2 regions of the Solibacillus sp. R5-41 genome follow, and region 1 is predicted to be linked to the other one. Evidence: a T-box and tRNA genes for the amino acid it is inferred to sense, from the RefSeq annotation. Region 1 holds a T-box; the other holds one or more tRNA genes.
What was found. A T-box is a leader RNA that pairs with one kind of tRNA and senses whether it is charged. The one in region 1 lies ahead of leuS (leucine--tRNA ligase), so its partner is inferred to be a tRNA-Leu.
Positions count from the first base shown of each region.

Region 2: it has a tRNA-Leu gene. The T-box ahead of leuS (leucine--tRNA ligase) is inferred to sense a tRNA for this amino acid. The anticodon was not compared.

Region 1 is NZ_CP024123.1:3,335,372-3,345,132, forward strand. It holds gene CSE16_RS16415 (hypothetical protein) at 1-635, opposite strand, end outside; gene CSE16_RS16420 (SRPBCC family protein) at 826-1,260, opposite strand; gene CSE16_RS16425 (response regulator transcription factor) at 1,427-2,119, opposite strand; gene leuS (leucine--tRNA ligase) at 2,446-4,860, opposite strand; T-box leader at 5,048-5,262, opposite strand; gene CSE16_RS16435 (MDR family MFS transporter) at 5,365-6,537, opposite strand; gene CSE16_RS16440 (tRNA modification radical SAM protein MnmL/YtqA) at 6,676-7,632, shown strand; gene CSE16_RS16445 (tRNA 5-(aminomethyl)-2-thiouridylate-methyltransferase MnmM) at 7,632-8,213, shown strand; gene CSE16_RS16450 (alanine/glycine:cation symporter family protein) at 8,277-9,737, opposite strand.
Region 2 is NZ_CP024123.1:3,714,836-3,724,596, reverse strand. It holds gene perR (peroxide-responsive transcriptional repressor PerR) at 1-19, shown strand, start outside; gene CSE16_RS18520 (YgzB family protein) at 95-445, opposite strand; gene CSE16_RS18515 (nucleotidyltransferase-like protein) at 710-1,603, shown strand; rRNA gene CSE16_RS18510 (16S ribosomal RNA) at 1,948-3,504, shown strand; tRNA gene CSE16_RS18505 (tRNA-Ile) at 3,601-3,677, shown strand; tRNA gene CSE16_RS18500 (tRNA-Ala) at 3,712-3,787, shown strand; rRNA gene CSE16_RS18495 (23S ribosomal RNA) at 3,940-6,866, shown strand; rRNA gene rrf (5S ribosomal RNA) at 6,992-7,107, shown strand; tRNA gene CSE16_RS18485 (tRNA-Asn) at 7,122-7,196, shown strand; tRNA gene CSE16_RS18480 (tRNA-Ser) at 7,205-7,296, shown strand; tRNA gene CSE16_RS18475 (tRNA-Glu) at 7,315-7,389, shown strand; tRNA gene CSE16_RS18470 (tRNA-Val) at 7,412-7,487, shown strand; tRNA gene CSE16_RS18465 (tRNA-Met) at 7,505-7,579, shown strand; tRNA gene CSE16_RS18460 (tRNA-Asp) at 7,583-7,658, shown strand; tRNA gene CSE16_RS18455 (tRNA-Phe) at 7,681-7,753, shown strand; tRNA gene CSE16_RS18450 (tRNA-Thr) at 7,771-7,846, shown strand; tRNA gene CSE16_RS18445 (tRNA-Tyr) at 7,853-7,936, shown strand; tRNA gene CSE16_RS18440 (tRNA-Trp) at 7,948-8,021, shown strand; tRNA gene CSE16_RS18435 (tRNA-His) at 8,054-8,129, shown strand; tRNA gene CSE16_RS18430 (tRNA-His) at 8,177-8,252, shown strand; tRNA gene CSE16_RS18425 (tRNA-Gln) at 8,281-8,355, shown strand; tRNA gene CSE16_RS18420 (tRNA-Gly) at 8,369-8,443, shown strand; tRNA gene CSE16_RS18415 (tRNA-Cys) at 8,466-8,539, shown strand; tRNA gene CSE16_RS18410 (tRNA-Leu) at 8,590-8,671, shown strand; gene CSE16_RS22090 (DMT family transporter) at 8,690-8,920, opposite strand; gene CSE16_RS18395 (spore germination protein) at 9,377-9,761, shown strand, end outside.

The sequences.
Region 1 (9,761 bases):
TTTTCATCTTTTTCATACCATTCAAAAGTGTACTTAATTTGATTATTTTCAACCGGTAAAACTTTTTGAGTATCACTATCTTTTAATACAATTTCCCCCACTGTAATTACATCACCAACCGTTGCAGCTTGCTCTACATCAATTCCTACTAATGAGATTGGATCCATTGTTATATTGATTTTATTTACTTCATGGGGTTGGTCGGCGACGAATACCTTCTTTTTAATATTGCCTGCATCATCTTTCACAGGTTTATCATTTGCATCAATTTCATGAGCTGTTACTTTCACTTGAATACTTTTCCCAAGTGCTTCTAGCGGAACTTTTAGCGTTTTGGAAGTTGCGTCTTGAATGATGAATTCCTTCTCTACCCCATCTACAGTCTCAACATAATACCATTCATATTTTTCTGTAATATGTCTTGGTGGAATCTTTTTTGCATCCACTTCAATCGTATAATTAATTTTCGGTGTCTCGCCATTTACTTTATGTACTTTAATTAATTCTGAAATTTTTTCAACAGGGACTTCTTTCACTTCCTCCGCCCCAGCTATAGCTACCGGGACGACAATAGCAGCTGTTGCGATGGCTGTCGTTGCAAATAATTTATTAAAATTCGAGCTGTTTTTTTTCATAACATTTTCCTCCTACTATCATTAAATTCTCTATGTATACTAAACTAAATATGAAACAACTTATACCTCTGTACTATTCATCGTCAAATTTTAAAAGTTATTTAGAACTATTTCTAATTACCCTATTCTTTTGTCTTTTCCATCAAAAAAGCCCATTAGAAATAAGAAACATTTCTAATGAGCTAAAAAATTACGCTTGAATTTTACGTGCGATTTTTTCTGTTAAACGTGACGTCACTTTTGGTAACAACACTTTAATAGCTGGTGTTAAAACCGCGCCTGATAAACCACCCGCATTAATTTCTACTGTACCTGTCATCATTGTGCCGTTGTCATTTGCTTCGGCTTTAAATTCACCGCCACCAGTGAAGTTATCAGATAAACCTTTGATTTCAAATTTAATATTTGATGGTTCATTAAACTCTACAATTTTTATTTCAAGTTCTACTTTTTTCTTTAGGCCTTTAAAATTACCTTCGAAAGTCCATTTTGATGTTTGATCATCGATTTCTGTGTGCTCTTTATAAGCAGGAACTAATGTTGCCCATTTTTCGATTTTACTAACAAAGCTCCATACCTTGTCTTGACTTACTGGAATTTCAACTGAATGTGATGCTTGTGCCATCTTTATACACTACTTTCTTCTATTAGATCGTTAAATGGTCAAAATCATTTACTCCTATAGTATTACATAAATTTACTATGTTCTGAATAGCTATTTTGCCTTATACATATGACGTTTCATCGACAATTTTGTTTCATTTTTATTAGTTGCCAATTCTATATAACCCCTAATTTTCGTCTATGTTCGTATTAAATACATAGCCGAAACCTCTTACTGTTTTAATTATTTCAGGTTTCGCAGGATTTTTTTCAATCTTTTTTCTGAGCATGCTTATATGTACCGTAACCGCTTTTATGTCGACTATTTCTTCAAAGCCCCATACATAATTAATTATTTGATCTACACTTAATACTTGATTCCGGTGTTCGACTAAATAAAATAATATTTGTCTTTCTTTTGTATATAAATGCAGTTTCTCTCCCGCTTTGTATACAGACTTTTCTTCGAAATCGATTACTAGATTACTTACAGTATATTGATGTTTTCGTTGGACATTTTTGCGATTTAAATGTGCCTTAATTCGAGCGATTACTTCTTTCGGTATAAAAGGTTTTGTAATATAATCTGCCGCTCCAACATCAAAGCCTTGCAACTTGTCTTCGATTGTATCATTGGCCGTAACAAAAAAGATGATGGCTTCCGATTGTTCACGTATTCGCTTTACTAAATCGATGCCATTCCCATCTGGTAAATTGATATCAATTAACATTAAATCAATGGCTTCTGTCGTAATTAGCTTCCAGCCTTCTTCAACGGATGTTGCTTTTAATGTGTGATATCCTGCATTTTGAACATACAATGAAAGTACTTCTAAAATATCAGCATCATCTTCTATGATTAATATTGTTGATTCTTCCAAAAGTGTTCACGTCCCTTTTTTGAATCTCTCCCGTATGATAGGGGTTGATTTCCATTCCGGTTCGGACGCTTTCCACGGATACGGCCTGAGCCTGTAGTCTCAGAAGTCGTGCTGTTCCCGCAGGAGTCGCCTCCCCTTCATTCCAATCAACTTTAATTTTTCGCCATCCAAAGTTGTGATATTGATCATTCCAAAGCAGTTTATTTCTTATCGCACAGTATTCTATTTCAAAATTCTACCATATCATTTGTGGTTTTAAAACAAAAAATGACATTTTCAGCATAAGCCAAAATGTCATTTTTTGAATAGATTAAATTTACAGATTATTATTTAACAACAATGTTTACTAATTTCCCTGGAATAACAACGACTTTTACGACTGTTTTGCCGTCGATAAATTCTTGTACTTTGCTATCTTCCAGTGCAACTTTTTCTAAATCTTCTTTAGAAATATCTTTTGCTACTTTTACTTTCGCACGTACTTTACCTAATACTTGAACAACGACTTCTACTTCATCATCTACAAGCTTAGACTCGTCAGCTACTGGCCATTCTGTATACGTAATTGTACCTTCACGACCTAAAACCGCCCAAAGTTCTTCCGCTACGTGTGGTGCGATTGGGGATAATAACTTCACAAAGCCTTCTACATAATCAACTGGAATCACTTCCGCTTTATAGCATTCATTAATGAACACCATCATTTGTGAAATAGCTGTATTGAATCGGATACCTTCATAGTTTTCCGTCACTTTTTTCACTGTTTGATGATATACTTTTTCTAATGTTTGATCAGCCGAAACTTGAACTTTCTCAGCTAATTGACCTTCTTCTGTTACGAATAAACGCCAAATACGATCTAAGAAACGACGTGCCCCATCTAAGCCATTTGTGCTCCATGCAATAGATGCTTCTAATGGACCCATGAACATTTCATATAAACGTAATGTATCCGCACCGTGGGATTCAATAATATCATCCGGGTTTACAACATTCCCTTTTGATTTAGACATCTTCTCATTACCTTCACCTAGGATCATTCCTTGGTTAAATAGCTTTTGGAATGGCTCTTTCGTGTGTACAACACCTAAATCGTACAGCACTTTATGCCAGAAACGTGCGTACAGCAAGTGAAGAACCGCATGCTCCGCGCCACCGATATAAATATCAACTGGTAACCAACGTTTTAGTAATTCTGGATCTGCTATTGCTTCATCATTTGTTGGATCGATATAGCGTAAGAAGTACCATGAAGAACCTGCCCACTGCGGCATTGTGTTCGTTTCACGACGACCTTTTAAGCCTGTTTCAGGGTGTACAACATTAACCCACTCGTCAATATTTGCAAGTGGTGATTCACCTGTACCTGAAGGACGAATATTATCTGTTTTCGGTAATTCTAATGGCAATTGTTCAACTGGAATCGTTGTCATTGTGCCATCTTCCCAGTGAATAACTGGAATTGGCTCACCCCAATAACGTTGACGAGAGAATAACCAGTCACGTAAACGGTACGTAATTTTCTGTTCCCCAACACCGTTTTCTACTAGCCAAGCAATTGCCTTTGCAATACCGTCTTCTTTATTTAAACCGTCTAGGAAATCAGAATTGATGTGGACACCGTCACCAGTGAACGCTTCTGTTTCAATGTTGCCACCTTCTAAAACAGCAACAATGTCTAAGCCAAATTCTTTTGCGAATTCATAGTCGCGCTCATCATGTGCTGGAACCGCCATAATGGCACCAGTACCGTAAGTAGCTAGCACATAGTCAGCGATCCAAATCGGTACTTGCTTCCCGTTAATCGGATTCACAGCATAAGCACCAGTGAACACACCTGTTTTTTCTTTCGCTAAATCTGTACGCTCTAAGTCAGATTTTAATGAAACTTTTTCTAAATATGCTTCTACCGCAGCTTTTTGGTCAGCTGACGTAATTTCTGCTACTAATTTATGCTCTGGCGCAAGTACACAGTAAGTTGCACCAAATAATGTATCTGGACGCGTTGTAAATACTTCAAAGTCTTTGTCAGTACCTGCAATAGTAAATTTCACTTGTGCGCCTTCAGAACGCCCAATCCAGTTACGTTGCATATCTTTAATTGATTCTGGCCAATCGACATCTACAAGATCGTCAATTAAACGGTCTGCGTATTTTGTAATACGTAAAACCCATTGGCGCATTGGACGACGCACTACTGGGTGACTACCGCGCTCAGAAAGACCGTCAATTACTTCTTCATTGGCAAGTACTGTCCCAAGTGCTTCACACCAGTTAACAGCCACTTCATCCACATATGCTAAATCCATTTCCACTAATTTCGTGAAAATCCATTGTGTCCATTTGTAGTATGAAGGGTCCGTCGTATTGATTTCACGATCCCAATCATAAGAGAAGCCGAGCTCTTGAATTTGACGCTTAAATGTTGCAATGTTTTTCGCCGTAAATTCAGCCGGGTCATTTCCTGTATCCAGTGCATATTGCTCTGCTGGTAAACCAAATGCATCCCAGCCCATTGGATGTAGCACATTATAGCCTTGCATACGTTTAAAACGTGAAAGAATATCTGTTGCTGTATACCCTTCTGGATGCCCTACATGTAGACCTGAACCCGATGGATATGGGAACATATCAAGTGCATAAAACTTTGGTTTATCCGCTTCATTTTCCGTTTTAAACGTTTTATTGTCGGCCCAATATTTCTGCCATTTCTTTTCGATTTGTTGATGATTAAAGCTCACAAAAATTCCTCCTCTAGTTTTCGATTGCTGTGATTAGAAAGATATTTCTTGTACAAAAGTTGTGCAAGGTTCTATTCTTTCTTATGTGGATTCCTTTAAAAATGTATACATAAGCTGTTAATGTATTTGGGTTGAATTTACAGAAAATTCAGGAAACAAAAAAATCCCGCCCCATTCTTAAAAAATAAGAAGGGACGAGAGATATTTTATACTCCCGCGGTACCACCCACATTAGTGACACTGCACTCAGCTTGATTTCTTAACGCGAATACACGGCTTTAGCTACTATTAGTTCACCAAAGCTAACTCAAAGGCGAGTTCGACTTACTACCTACTAGCTTTCACCAACCGCTAGCTCTCTAAAAGGAAGAACCGTCTACTATTCCTTATCACAGTCTTTTTTAATATTTCATTCATTTTAGCGGATTGTCAGCAAAAGCACAAGAGGCTGTTTATCATTTACTGGCAATTTCAATATTTCATATTGCTCTTTCATCAAAAAAATCATCCAATTTCCTTGTTTTTCAATCCTCGGTCAAATAATAAACAAGGAACCATCGCTACAATCAATATAACCGTTAAAATAAGCATTAATACTTGCATTCCGTATAGATCGACCATTAATCCACCAAATAACGGACCAATCATTCTTCCTACAGTTGTGGCACTGTTCACTAACCCTTGATAAAAGCCTTCCTGTCCAGGTGGCGCCAACTTATTCGCCAGCATTGGGATAACAGGTGAAAAGAATACTTCCCCTAAAGTCAAAATAACCATCGCTGCGGCAAACATTTTAAAATCACCTGCAAAATACACGACGAAAAAGGAAACGGACATTAATGCTAAACCAAGTACGAGCTGATGTTTGATTTTCTTTTCCCAACGTGTCACAAGTGGTTTAATAATTGGCTGAACCGCCACGATCATAAAGCCGTTCAATGTCCACAATAAACTATATTGCGACAAGCTCATACCTAAAAACTGCGTGTAAGAGGAGATTGTTGCACTCCATTGCGAATAGGATAACCAGCATAATACTAATGAAACACTTAAAATACTTAACGCAATAAGAGGTGCTCTCACTTTTTTATCGCTCGCTTCTGAAGTTACTTTTTTCATTGTGATTTTACCTGAATCAAAGCGCTTAAATGTAAAGATGACAATAAGGAAAAACACAATATAAGCAATTAAATTTGAAATAAAGACCCATTCAAATTGTATATCTGCTATGACCCCTGCAAGTGCCGGTCCAATCGCTACCCCTACATTATTTGCTAAAAATATCGCGTTAAACGACCTCCTACCCCCTTCTGGCCAAGCACTTCCTGCAATAGCATAAAGTGCGGGAAATACAATCCCACCACTGAACCCTAACATCGTTAAAAAAATAATGTATTGCGGCCATTCATGCCAAATTGCAAGTAATGTAATCGAAAATAAATTTAAAATGACTCCTATTAATATAGTTTTATAGCCGCCAAGCTTATCAAACAATATACCGCCTAATATATTGCCAAACACACCGGCTAAGGAATTGAGCATCAAAACAAACCCTGCCATCGTTAATGTCTTTCCTAAATAATCATGTATGTAAATACTGTTTAACGGCCATAAAAATGAATTCCCGACCGTATTGACAAATGTTCCAATTATTAAAAGCCAAACTTGTTTTGGCATGTATTTTCCTCCTAAAATTTACAACTTTCATTGAATTAGTTTATTCTTTTAGCCGAAAATATACAATATAAAAGATTTTCTATTAGTACCGTATATGTGTACATGTTAAAATAAAACGTTAGAGGAGTGAATAGACTAATGACTGAAATAAATTTCCCTTTCCCATCTGATGGAAAGCGCTATTATACATGGAACCGTTATTTACGAAATGAATTTGGTAAGAAGGTTTATAAAGTGGCATTGGATGCTGGTTTTGATTGTCCAAACCGAGATGGTACGGTCGCTTTTGGTGGTTGTACATTTTGTTCAGCTGCTGGCTCAGGGGATTTTGCTGGCGATAAGGTAGATCCGATTTCTGTACAATTTGAAAAGATTAAATCGAAAATGGAGAGCAAATGGAAAGACGGTTTAACTATGGCCTATTTCCAAGCTTACACAAATACCCACGCACCACTTCCTGTTTTAAAGGAAAAATTCGAGGCAGCACTTGCTTGTGAAGGTGTAATGGGACTCAGTATCGCAACCCGCCCTGACTGCTTACCAGACGATGTAGTCGAATATTTAGCTGAATTAAATGAACGAACATATCTTTGGGTTGAGCTAGGATTACAAACTGTACATGAAAAAACAGCGAATTTAATTAACCGTGCGCATGATTATGAAATGTATGTTGAAGGGGTTAATAAGCTACGAAAACATGGCATTCGAGTTGTAACACATATTATTAACGGCTTACCACTCGAGGATTACAATATGATGATGGAAACGACTCGTGAAGTGGCAAAACTTGATGTACAAGGGATTAAAATTCATTTGCTACATTTATTAAAAGGCACACCACTTGTAAAGCAATATGAAAAAGGAATGCTTGAATTTATGGACAAGGATGCCTATATTCAACTTGTTGCCGACCAGCTTGAAATACTTCCTCCTGAAATGATTGTTCACCGCATTACTGGAGACGGTCCGATTGATTTAATGATTGGTCCAATGTGGTCTGTTAATAAGTGGGAAGTATTAAATGGCATCGATGCCGAGTTGGAACGTCGAGGTAGTTGGCAGGGGAAATTTTATCAACCGGATGTGATGAAATAATGAAGCTTCAACGCGTATTACAATATGCTCAAAATTTACTTCAAATGTCGATTGCAGAAGGTGATATTGCTGTAGATGCAACTGCTGGCAATGGGCATGATACATTATTTTTAGCAAACCTAGTTGGTGATGATGGGTATGTTTATGCCTTTGATGTACAAAAAGAGGCAGTTAACGCGACCCTTCACCGCTTGCTTGATCACTCGCTTGAACACCGCGCACTTGTATTGCGCGATGGCCATGAAAACATTGGAAAATACGTAACAAAGCCCGTTGCAGGTGCCATTTTCAATCTTGGTTACTTACCAGGTAGTGATCATTCAATTATTACGAAACCAAATACGACTATACAAGCACTGGAAAGCTTATTGCCTTTATTAAAAATCGGTGGTGTCATTGTATTAGTTGTCTATCATGGGCATGATGGTGGTAAAGAGGAACGAGATGAAGTGATTCGTTTTGTAAGCGAGCTACCACAAAAATCGGTACATGTTCTGAAATATGAATTTTTAAATCAAAAAAATGAGCCACCGTTTGTTATCGCTTTAGAAAAGGTAAAGGAACTTCCTAAGGGAAGCTGATACTTTACTTATATAATCAAAAAAATCGTCATCTGGAAGGATTTCCAAATGACGATTTTTTCATTATTCTTTTTTATACGTTTCCCAGAACTTAGCATTTTTAATACCTAGTTTAATAGGATCAAAGACTGGATTTTTTCCTTCTTTTTTCTGTTGCTCATAGTCTTTTAAAGCAATGAGCGCTGGTTTCATAATGAATAGCATCATAATAACATTTATCCATACTGTCAAACCTAATCCGACGTCACCAAATGCCCACGCTAAATCAGATGTTTTCACAGTTCCATAGAATGCCGATGCTAGAAGAACAAGCTTCATAAGGAATATTCCAATTTTTTCTGCTGTTCCAGATACTAAGTAGGAGACATTTGTCTCTGCTACATAGTAATAAGCCATTAATGTTGTAAAGGCAAATAAGAATAGCGCTATTGCAACAAAGCTTGAACCAAAATTGTTTAATGATGGGAACGCTTCATTCACTGCCGCTTGTGTAAATCCTGTATACGTTATTTCAGTATCCATTTTCGCCTCGATTAATGGACCATCCTGACTACCATCATGGACGTTATAGGTACCCATGAATAAAATCATTAAAGCTGTTGCTGTACATACTAAAAGTGTATCAATATAAACAGATGCCGCTTGCACTAAACCTTGCATTGCTGGGTGTGAAACTTCAGCAGCAGCAGCCGGGTGAGCTCCTGTACCTTGACCTGCCTCGTTTGAATAAATCGCACGTTTTACACCCCAGAAAATTGCACTACCAATCATTCCACCAAATACAGCATCTGAATTAAATGCGCTTCGGAAAATTAATGAAAATATGCCAGGTACTTCAGAAATATTCATTACAATAATAATTCCAGCTACAATTAAATAACCTAAAGCCATAAAAGGTACTAAAATTTGGGCAACATTCGCTATACGTTTAACCCCACCGAAAATAATGACTCCTAATAAAATAATCGTTACAAGTCCAGTAATCCAAGGTTCAATTCCAAATGCATTATCCACCGCACCAGCAATCGCATTAGCTTGTACTCCCGGCATTAGAACCGCTACTGAAAGAATAGCAGAAATTGCGAAAATAACCCCTAAAATACGAATACCTGTCGCTTTTTCAATGTAGAAAGCTGGACCACCACGATACTGTCCGTTTTTCTTTTCTTTATAAATTTGAGCTAGTGTTGATTCCATATAGGCTGTCGATGCGCCAATGAATGCAGTCACCCACATCCAGAATACTGCACCAGGACCACCAAAAGCGATAGCCGACGCCGTACCAATGATATTCCCCGTACCTACACGACCTGATAATGCAATCGACATTGCTTGGAAGGAGGATACACCAGCATCCGATTTTTCACCTGTGAACATTAACACAAACATGTCCTTAATTAATCGAATCTGGGCAAACTTTGTCAAAATAGAGAAAAATAGTCCTACAATTAAAATACCGTAAATCATTACTGGACCCCAAAGAATATTATTAGCCCAGCCTACAAAATCATTAATAAACCCCATTTAGTCACCCCTTTGGTAAACATT
Region 2 (9,761 bases), 380 kb from region 1:
CTCGAAAAAGGCTTTATAATAATTAAAAACCTAGTAACGATTAAGTTACTAGGTTTAATTTTGGCCAAAAATAAGAATTGCGCACGATGCTTAATTATTGGCTCTTTTTACTATTATAACTTTGATCAAATTCTTTACCTTCCAAATTTGGATCAAGTGTAAGTGGTTCATTACAATACATACATAAATCTACCCGACCTAAAACTTTTGTCCACTTGCCACATTCGGGACAGACAACTTGTACTGCACGAGTTGATAATAGTCCAATCCAGCCATAAACTGCCGTACTTCCAATAATGCAAAGTAAACCGATTGACATAAATATTAGAACTAAAATTTGATTTTCTCTAAAGAAAATAGCGCCGTACATAATAACAAAGCCGATAAAAATGAGTGCTAATGCAAAAGAGCGAATTTTATTAATTTTATTGTTATACTTTTTCATGTAGTTTGCCTCCCAATCTAAAATATACTATAACATAGATTGGAATCCACTTAATAGAAAAGAAAGAGGTTCCTTTTTCGTATACCACATTATTTAGAGGGTTCTTAGAGGGTTTGTTCATCGAGTTGTCGAAATTATCATGAAACGTTATATGTAAGAAATTCATTATTTAATGACGATAAAGATATGGTCATCAATGTCACAAGATTTACAATGACTTACTTTAAAAGACATTCAGAAAAGCAATAATTGAGGAGGAGAAATATGGAGCACATTTTGAGGCCAATATACCAAGAACGAGCAAGTCAACCGGATACACTAGGTGTTATTTTAATCAATAAACGTGAAAACGCACCGAATATGACGGACACGTTTGATGCAGTTCTTCTTATTATAGTAAAAGAAGCAGTGCATCCGATTTATTCTAAGCACTATACATATGGTGATTCGAAAACAGTGATGCATATTCTAACTGAAGAACGATTACGTAAATGGATATTTATTGGTTCAAATAAGCGCTTAGTGGACTGGATTTTCTACGGGAAAATTATGTTTGACCGAAATGAGTTTTTATTCAAACTAAGATCGGAGTTACAAGAGTTCCCGTTTTTCGGTCGAAAACTAAAAACAGGAATTCAATTTTCAAAGCTAATTCGTCGTTACCAAGAGGGGAAAGAGTTATTTGAAAGTGGTCATTACTTAGATTCTTATAATCATGTCGTTGCATTACTTCATCATTTAGGTCGTTTATCAATAATTGATAGTGGCTTATATCCAGAAGTAATAGTATGGTCTCAAGTGAAAAGAATTGAACCAGCAATTTATAAGTTATATGAAGAATTGATTTTAAGTAATGAAAGTTTAGAAAAACGATTAGAGCTTTTATTTCTTGCCGGAGAGTTTTTAATTAACTCAAGAACGAATGATGGTGGGCAACATATATTAGAAACAATGCTAGAACAGCCGAGTTGGACGATTCAAGAACTACATAATCATCCTGAATTAAGCTACTATTCAACAGACCTAGAAGTGTTTGTTGAATATTTAATTGAAAAGGGATTAATACATGTAGAACCGATTATTGCGAAGAATGAGGCTATCTTCCACAGAAATTACTACGTAGATAAGCAATTTGTTGAAAGTGAATATGGCTTATAGTATATTTAGCAGAGCGTTTTTAAACGCTCTGAATCTTTTTTTTGAAAAAGTGTTGACGAAACATTGCATAGTATTGTAATATATTAATTGTCGCTAAGACATACTCAAAATAACGGTTTGTTTTAACAAGTTAACTAAAAAAACTTTTTAAAAAAAGTTGTTGACAACGAAAAACAAAAATGTTAAATTAGAGAAGTCGCAAAAACAGCGCACACAACATGAACCTTGAAAACTGAACAAGCAAACGTTAATGATTTAAACGTTTAAGTGATGAACTTAAACAAAACATAGATATCAACTTTATGTTGATACGCTAGCAAAGCAAATGAGCTTTCAAACTAACTTTTATGGAGAGTTTGATCCTGGCTCAGGACGAACGCTGGCGGCGTGCCTAATACATGCAAGTCGAGCGGACTTTCATTGGATGCTTGCATCCTTTGAAAGTTAGCGGCGGACGGGTGAGTAACACGTGGGTAACCTACCCTGTAGATTGGGATAACTCCGGGAAACCGGGGCTAATACCGAATAACACTTTTGAGCTCATGTTCGAAAGTTAAAAGATGGTTTCGGCTATCACTACAGGATGGGCCCGCGGCGCATTAGCTAGTTGGTGAGGTAACGGCTCACCAAGGCAACGATGCGTAGCCGACCTGAGAGGGTGATCGGCCACACTGGGACTGAGACACGGCCCAGACTCCTACGGGAGGCAGCAGTAGGGAATCTTCCACAATGGACGAAAGTCTGATGGAGCAACGCCGCGTGAGTGAAGAAGGATTTCGGTTCGTAAAACTCTGTTGCAAGGGAAGAACAAGTAGCGTAGTAACTGGCGCTACCTTGACGGTACCTTGTTAGAAAGCCACGGCTAACTACGTGCCAGCAGCCGCGGTAATACGTAGGTGGCAAGCGTTGTCCGGAATTATTGGGCGTAAAGCGCGCGCAGGTGGTTTCTTAAGTCTGATGTGAAAGCCCACGGCTCAACCGTGGAGGGTCATTGGAAACTGGGAAACTTGAGTGCAGAAGAGGATAGTGGAATTCCAAGTGTAGCGGTGAAATGCGTAGAGATTTGGAGGAACACCAGTGGCGAAGGCGACTATCTGGTCTGTAACTGACACTGAGGCGCGAAAGCGTGGGGAGCAAACAGGATTAGATACCCTGGTAGTCCACGCCGTAAACGATGAGTGCTAAGTGTTGGGGGGTTTCCGCCCCTCAGTGCTGCAGCTAACGCATTAAGCACTCCGCCTGGGGAGTACGGTCGCAAGACTGAAACTCAAAGGAATTGACGGGGGCCCGCACAAGCGGTGGAGCATGTGGTTTAATTCGAAGCAACGCGAAGAACCTTACCAGGTCTTGACATCCCATTGACCACTGTAGAGATACAGTTTTCCCTTCGGGGACAACGGTGACAGGTGGTGCATGGTTGTCGTCAGCTCGTGTCGTGAGATGTTGGGTTAAGTCCCGCAACGAGCGCAACCCTTATTCTTAGTTGCCATCATTTAGTTGGGCACTCTAAGGAGACTGCCGGTGACAAACCGGAGGAAGGTGGGGATGACGTCAAATCATCATGCCCCTTATGACCTGGGCTACACACGTGCTACAATGGACGGTACAAACGGTTGCCAACCCGCGAGGGGGAGCTAATCCGATAAAACCGTTCTCAGTTCGGATTGTAGGCTGCAACTCGCCTACATGAAGCCGGAATCGCTAGTAATCGCGGATCAGCATGCCGCGGTGAATACGTTCCCGGGCCTTGTACACACCGCCCGTCACACCACGAGAGTTTGTAACACCCGAAGTCGGTGGGGTAACCTTTATGGAGCCAGCCGCCGAAGGTGGGATAGATGATTGGGGTGAAGTCGTAACAAGGTAGCCGTATCGGAAGGTGCGGCTGGATCACCTCCTTTCTAAGGATATATTCGGAATCATTCCTTATGGAATGAAACATTAACGTTTGCTGTTCAGTTTTGAAGGTTTATGAATAAATTATATAACTTCTAAGAGGGCCTATAGCTCAGCTGGTTAGAGCGCACGCCTGATAAGCGTGAGGTCGATGGTTCGAGTCCATTTAGGCCCACCATATAAATTTGTTTTATATACCTCTTAATTAAAATGGGGCCTTAGCTCAGCTGGGAGAGCGCCTGCCTTGCACGCAGGAGGTCAGCGGTTCGATCCCGCTAGGCTCCACCAAGACTTGCCTTTGTGATAAAATTATTGCAAAGCAAAAATAACTTGTTCTTTGAAAACTGGATAAAACGACATTGAAAGCAATAAAAAAATGATCAAGAAATTGATCGTGCAATCTTTTAAAATCTTACTCATTTGAGTAAGTGTAACTTATTGGTTAAGTTAATAAGGGCGCACGGTGGATGCCTTGGCACTAGGAGTCGAAGAAGGACGGCACTAACACCGATATGCTTTGGGGAGCTGTAAGTAAGCTTTGATCCAGAGATTTCCGAATGGGGGAACCCACTATGTTTAATCACATAGTATCTTCACGTGAATACATAGCGTGTTGAGGACAGACGCAGGGAACTGAAACATCTAAGTACCTGCAGGAACAGAAAGAAAATTCGATTCCCTGAGTAGCGGCGAGCGAAACGGGAAGAGCCCAAACCAAAGAGCTTGCTCTTTGGGGTTGTAGGACATTCTATACGGAGTTACAAAAGAATGAGATAGTTGAAGCGGCTTGGAAAGGCCCGCCATAGAAGGTAAAAGCCCTGTAAGTGAAACCTCATTCCCTCTTGAATGTATCCTGAGTACGGCGGAACACGTGAAATTCCGTCGGAATCTGGGAGGACCATCTCCCAAGGCTAAATACTACCTAGTGACCGATAGTGAACCAGTACCGTGAGGGAAAGGTGAAAAGCACCCCGGAAGGGGAGTGAAATAGATCCTGAAACCGTGTGCCTACAAGTAGTTAGAGCCCGTTAATGGGTGATAGCGTGCCTTTTGTAGAATGAACCGGCGAGTTACGATTACGTGCGAGGTTAAGTTGATGAGACGGAGCCGCAGCGAAAGCGAGTCTGAATAGGGCGAATTAGTACGTGGTCGTAGACCCGAAACCAGGTGATCTACCCATGTCCAGGGTGAAGGTGAGGTAACACTTACTGGAGGCCCGAACCCACGCACGTTGAAAAGTGCGGGGATGAGGTGTGGGTAGCGGAGAAATTCCAATCGAACCTGGAGATAGCTGGTTCTCTCCGAAATAGCTTTAGGGCTAGCCTCGTGATTGAGAATACTGGAGGTAGAGCACTGTTTGGACTAGGGGGGCATCTCGCTTTACCGAATTCAGACAAACTCCGAATGCCAGATATTTATACACGGGAGTCAGACTGCGAGTGATAAGATCCGTAGTCAAGAGGGAAACAGCCCAGACCACCAGCTAAGGTCCCAAAGTAATCGTTAAGTGGAAAAGGATGTGGCGTTGCTTAGACAACCAGGATGTTGGCTTAGAAGCAGCCACCATTTAAAGAGTGCGTAATAGCTCACTGGTCGAGTGACGCTGCGCCGAAAATTTATCGGGGCTAAACGATTCACCGAAGCTGTGGATGCATCCGTATGGATGCGTGGTAGGAGAGCGTTCTAAGGGCGTTGAAGTCAGACCGGAAGGACTGGTGGAGCGCTTAGAAGTGAGAATGCCGGTATGAGTAGCGAAAGACGGGTGAGAATCCCGTCCACCGTATGACTAAGGTTTCCTGAGGAAGGCTCGTCCGCTCAGGGTTAGTCGGGACCTAAGCCGAGGCCGATAGGCGTAGGCGATGGACAACAGGTTGATATTCCTGTACCACCTCCTCACCGTTTGAGAAATGGGGGGACGCAGTAGGATAGGGTAAGCAGAGCGTTGGTTGTCTCTGTTCAAGCAGTAAGGCGTGTGTGTAGGCAAATCCGCACACTGATACGTTGAGCTGTGATGACGAGTCCGTATGGACGAAGTTCCTGATTTCACACTGCCAAGAAAAGCCTCTATCGAGGTGAGAGGTGCCCGTACCGCAAACCGACACAGGTAGTCGAGGAGAGAATCCTAAGGTGTGCGAGAGAACTCTCGTTAAGGAACTCGGCAAAATGACCCCGTAACTTCGGGAGAAGGGGTGCTCTTGAGCGTGCAAGCGCACGAGAGCCGCAGTGAATAGGCCCAGGCGACTGTTTAGCAAAAACACAGGTCTCTGCAAAACCGTAAGGTGAAGTATAGGGGCTGACGCCTGCCCGGTGCTGGAAGGTTAAGAGGAGTGGTTAGCGCAAGCGAAGCTACGAATTGAAGCCCCAGTAAACGGCGGCCGTAACTATAACGGTCCTAAGGTAGCGAAATTCCTTGTCGGGTAAGTTCCGACCCGCACGAAAGGCGTAACGATCTGGGCACTGTCTCAACGAGAGACTCGGTGAAATTATAGTACCTGTGAAGATGCAGGTTACCCGCGACAGGACGGAAAGACCCCGTGGAGCTTTACTGTAGCCTGATATTGAATTTTGGTACAACTTGTACAGGATAGGTAGGAGCCAGAGATCTCGGAGCGCCAGCTTCGAAGGAGGCGTCAGTGGGATACTACCCTGGTTGTATTGAACTTCTAACCCATGCCCCTTAACGGGGTAGGAGACAGTGTCAGGCGGACAGTTTGACTGGGGCGGTCGCCTCCTAAAGAGTAACGGAGGCGCCCAAAGGTTCCCTCAGAATGGTTGGAAATCATTCGTAGAGTGTAAAGGCATAAGGGAGCTTGACTGCGAGACCTACAAGTCGAGCAGGGTCGAAAGACGGGCTTAGTGATCCGGTGGTTCCGCATGGAAGGGCCATCGCTCAACGGATAAAAGCTACCCCGGGGATAACAGGCTTATCTCCCCCAAGAGTCCACATCGACGGGGAGGTTTGGCACCTCGATGTCGGCTCATCGCATCCTGGGGCTGTAGTCGGTCCCAAGGGTTGGGCTGTTCGCCCATTAAAGCGGTACGCGAGCTGGGTTCAGAACGTCGTGAGACAGTTCGGTCCCTATCCGTCGTGGGCGTAGGAAATTTGAGAGGAGCTGTCCTTAGTACGAGAGGACCGGGATGGACACACCGCTGGTGTACCAGTTGTCTTGCCAAAGGCATCGCTGGGTAGCTATGTGTGGACGGGATAAGTGCTGAAAGCATCTAAGCATGAAGCCCCCCTCAAGATGAGATTTCCCATTACGCAAGTAAGTAAGACCCCTGAAAGACGATCAGGTAGATAGGTTCGAGGTGGAAGTGTGGCGACATATGGAGCTGACGAATACTAATCGGTCGAGGACTTAACCACAATTTATTGCACATTTTCAATGAAACGTTTATCCAGTTTTGAAAGAATAAAATTTATTTTTTTACTAATAAAGACTTGATTTTCATTAGTAAATACGATATAATAAATCTTGTCTTTTAAAATAGTCTAGTGATGATGGCAAAGAGGTCACACCCGTTCCCATACCGAACACGGAAGTTAAGCTCTTTAGCGCCGATGGTAGTTGGGGGCTTCCCCCTGTGAGAGTAGGACATCGCTAGGCTAACATAAAACTATTCCGAAGTAGCTCAGTGGTAGAGCAACCGGCTGTTAACCGGTTGGTCGTAGGTTCGAGTCCTACCTTCGGAGCCAATCTTCTTGGAGAGTTGTCCGAGAGGTCGAAGGAGCACGATTGGAAATCGTGTATGCGGATAACACTGCATCAAGGGTTCAAATCCCTTACTCTCCGCCAGACTATAATAGTTTTAATGGCCCGTTGGTCAAGCGGTTAAGACACCGCCCTTTCACGGCGGTAACACGGGTTCGAATCCCGTACGGGTCACCATTAAATAGTTAGTATCCAGCATGGAGGATTAGCTCAGCTGGGAGAGCATCTGCCTTACAAGCAGAGGGTCGGCGGTTCGAGCCCGTCATCCTCCACCATAAATAAATAGTATTATCGCGGGGTGGAGCAGTGGTAGCTCGTCGGGCTCATAACCCGAAGGTCACAGGTTCAAGTCCTGTCCCCGCAACCAAATGGTCCCGTGGTGTAGCGGTTAACATGCCTGCCTGTCACGCAGGAGATCGCCGGTTCGATCCCGGTCGGGACCGCCATTTATAACTTATACATAATTATGGGTCAGTAGCTCAGTTGGTAGAGCATTAGATTGAAGCTCTAAGTGTCGGCGGTTCGATTCCGTCCTGACCCACTTTATAAATTTAATTTGCCGGTGTAGCTCAGTTGGTAGAGCAACTGACTTGTAATCAGTAGGTCGAGGGTTCGACTCCTTTCGCCGGCACCATTACTCGGTGGGGTAGCGAAGTGGCTAAACGCGGCGGACTGTAAATCCGCTCCTTAGGGTTCGGCGGTTCGAATCCGTCCCCCACCACCATTTTTAATTACAGGGGCATAGTTTAAAGGTAGAACTACGGTCTCCAAAACCGTCAGTGTGGGTTCGATTCCTACTGCCCCTGCCAATTAATCAAATAGTAAACAAAATAATATAGTGGCGGTTGTGGCGAAGTGGTTAACGCACCTGATTGTGGTTCAGGCATTCGTGGGTTCGATTCCCATCAGTCGCCCCATTCTATTTTTTTTTAAAATATTAATTTTCAAGTAAGATATTATAATGGCGGTTGTGGCGAAGTGGTTAACGCACCTGATTGTGGTTCAGGCATTCGTGGGTTCGATTCCCATCAGTCGCCCCATTTCTTATAAAATTTAAATTACCTTTATTGGGGTATAGCCAAGCGGTAAGGCAACGGATTTTGATTCCGTCATGCCCTGGTTCGAATCCAGGTTCCCCAGCCATTTTTTTATATTTGCGGAAGTAGTTCAGTGGTAGAACACCACCTTGCCAAGGTGGGGGTCGCGAGTTCGAACCTCGTCTTCCGCTCCAAAACTATAAATATATAATATATGGCGGCATAGCCAAGTGGTAAGGCACAGGTCTGCAACACCTCTACCACCGGTTCAAATCCGGTTGCCGCCTCCATATACTTTAAATCGGTTATTCCGGTTTTTTTTATTCCTTTTTTTTGCTTTGCCGATATGGCGGAATTGGCAGACGCGCGCGACTCAAAATCGCGTTCCGTGAGGAGTGTCGGTTCGACCCCGACTATCGGTATATTTAGATGTTTTTTAGTCAAGATAAGAAACATTTGAAAGCCCATAAACCTTGATATATCAGGGTTTGTGGGTTTTTTCTGTTTTCAGGAATGCGATAGAGTAGAGCTAAAAACATAGAACCAGTTACAAAGATTAAGAATGTTATTTCAATTGTTCCCGCTTTACGGCTAAATGTACCATTAATAGCTGATTGTGCGCTCAATGTGATACCACCAAGTAAAGTAAATAGAATCATAAATATCCCCATCTTTTTAGACCTCCTTGTTAACTAAAATAAGCGCTATTATCATTGATGTAACAGCAAATATTTTTTCCTTATTGATACGGCCTTCCTTACTTCCGAGCCAACCATGGGTGTACAGTGTTTACGAAAGCTTTATTAATTACTGCAGTATTTTAATATTTTGGTAGATGGGAAGTGTATTTTTCCATTTACTTTTTTTGTCCCTTAATTAGAAGTTTTGTCGAAAAAATCCTGCTATTTAATAATAGTAGTATGATTTATTTAGTTTAGAAAAAATATGTGTTTAAGACTTTTCAGTTGAAAGGAGTTTCCTCATGCTCAAGAAAATGAAAATCCATCTCTTATCAACATTCTTAATAGAAAAGTTTAAGGATAATCAAATATATTCCTAACTAGGAAAGTAATAAATAAAATTAATATAGAACGACAAAAAAATAAAAAGTAAATGTGAGGTAGTCTATGGGCTTTTTCAGAAAGAAAAGTAATTCTAAAATGCATTCAAATTCTATTTCAGCTAGTCAAATGATGGAGACAAGTTCAGCAAACGAATTAAAAACAAACCTTCAAGAAAATATACAAATAATAAAAGATTCACTTGGAAAAAGCTCGGATATTATCATTAGAGAAATTCGAATTGGAAAAGAAGAAACAATTAAAGCCGGTATTTTCTATACAGATGGATTAACCGATACAACCTCATTACAAAATTTTATTTTGGAAACGCTCATGCTAGATATCAAAGGGACCGAATTACAGAAAAAGCTATCTCCTGAACAAAATCTTATTAGCATTTTAAAAGATTATGCCATGACAGTAGGAGAAATTAAAGAAATAACTAATTTTG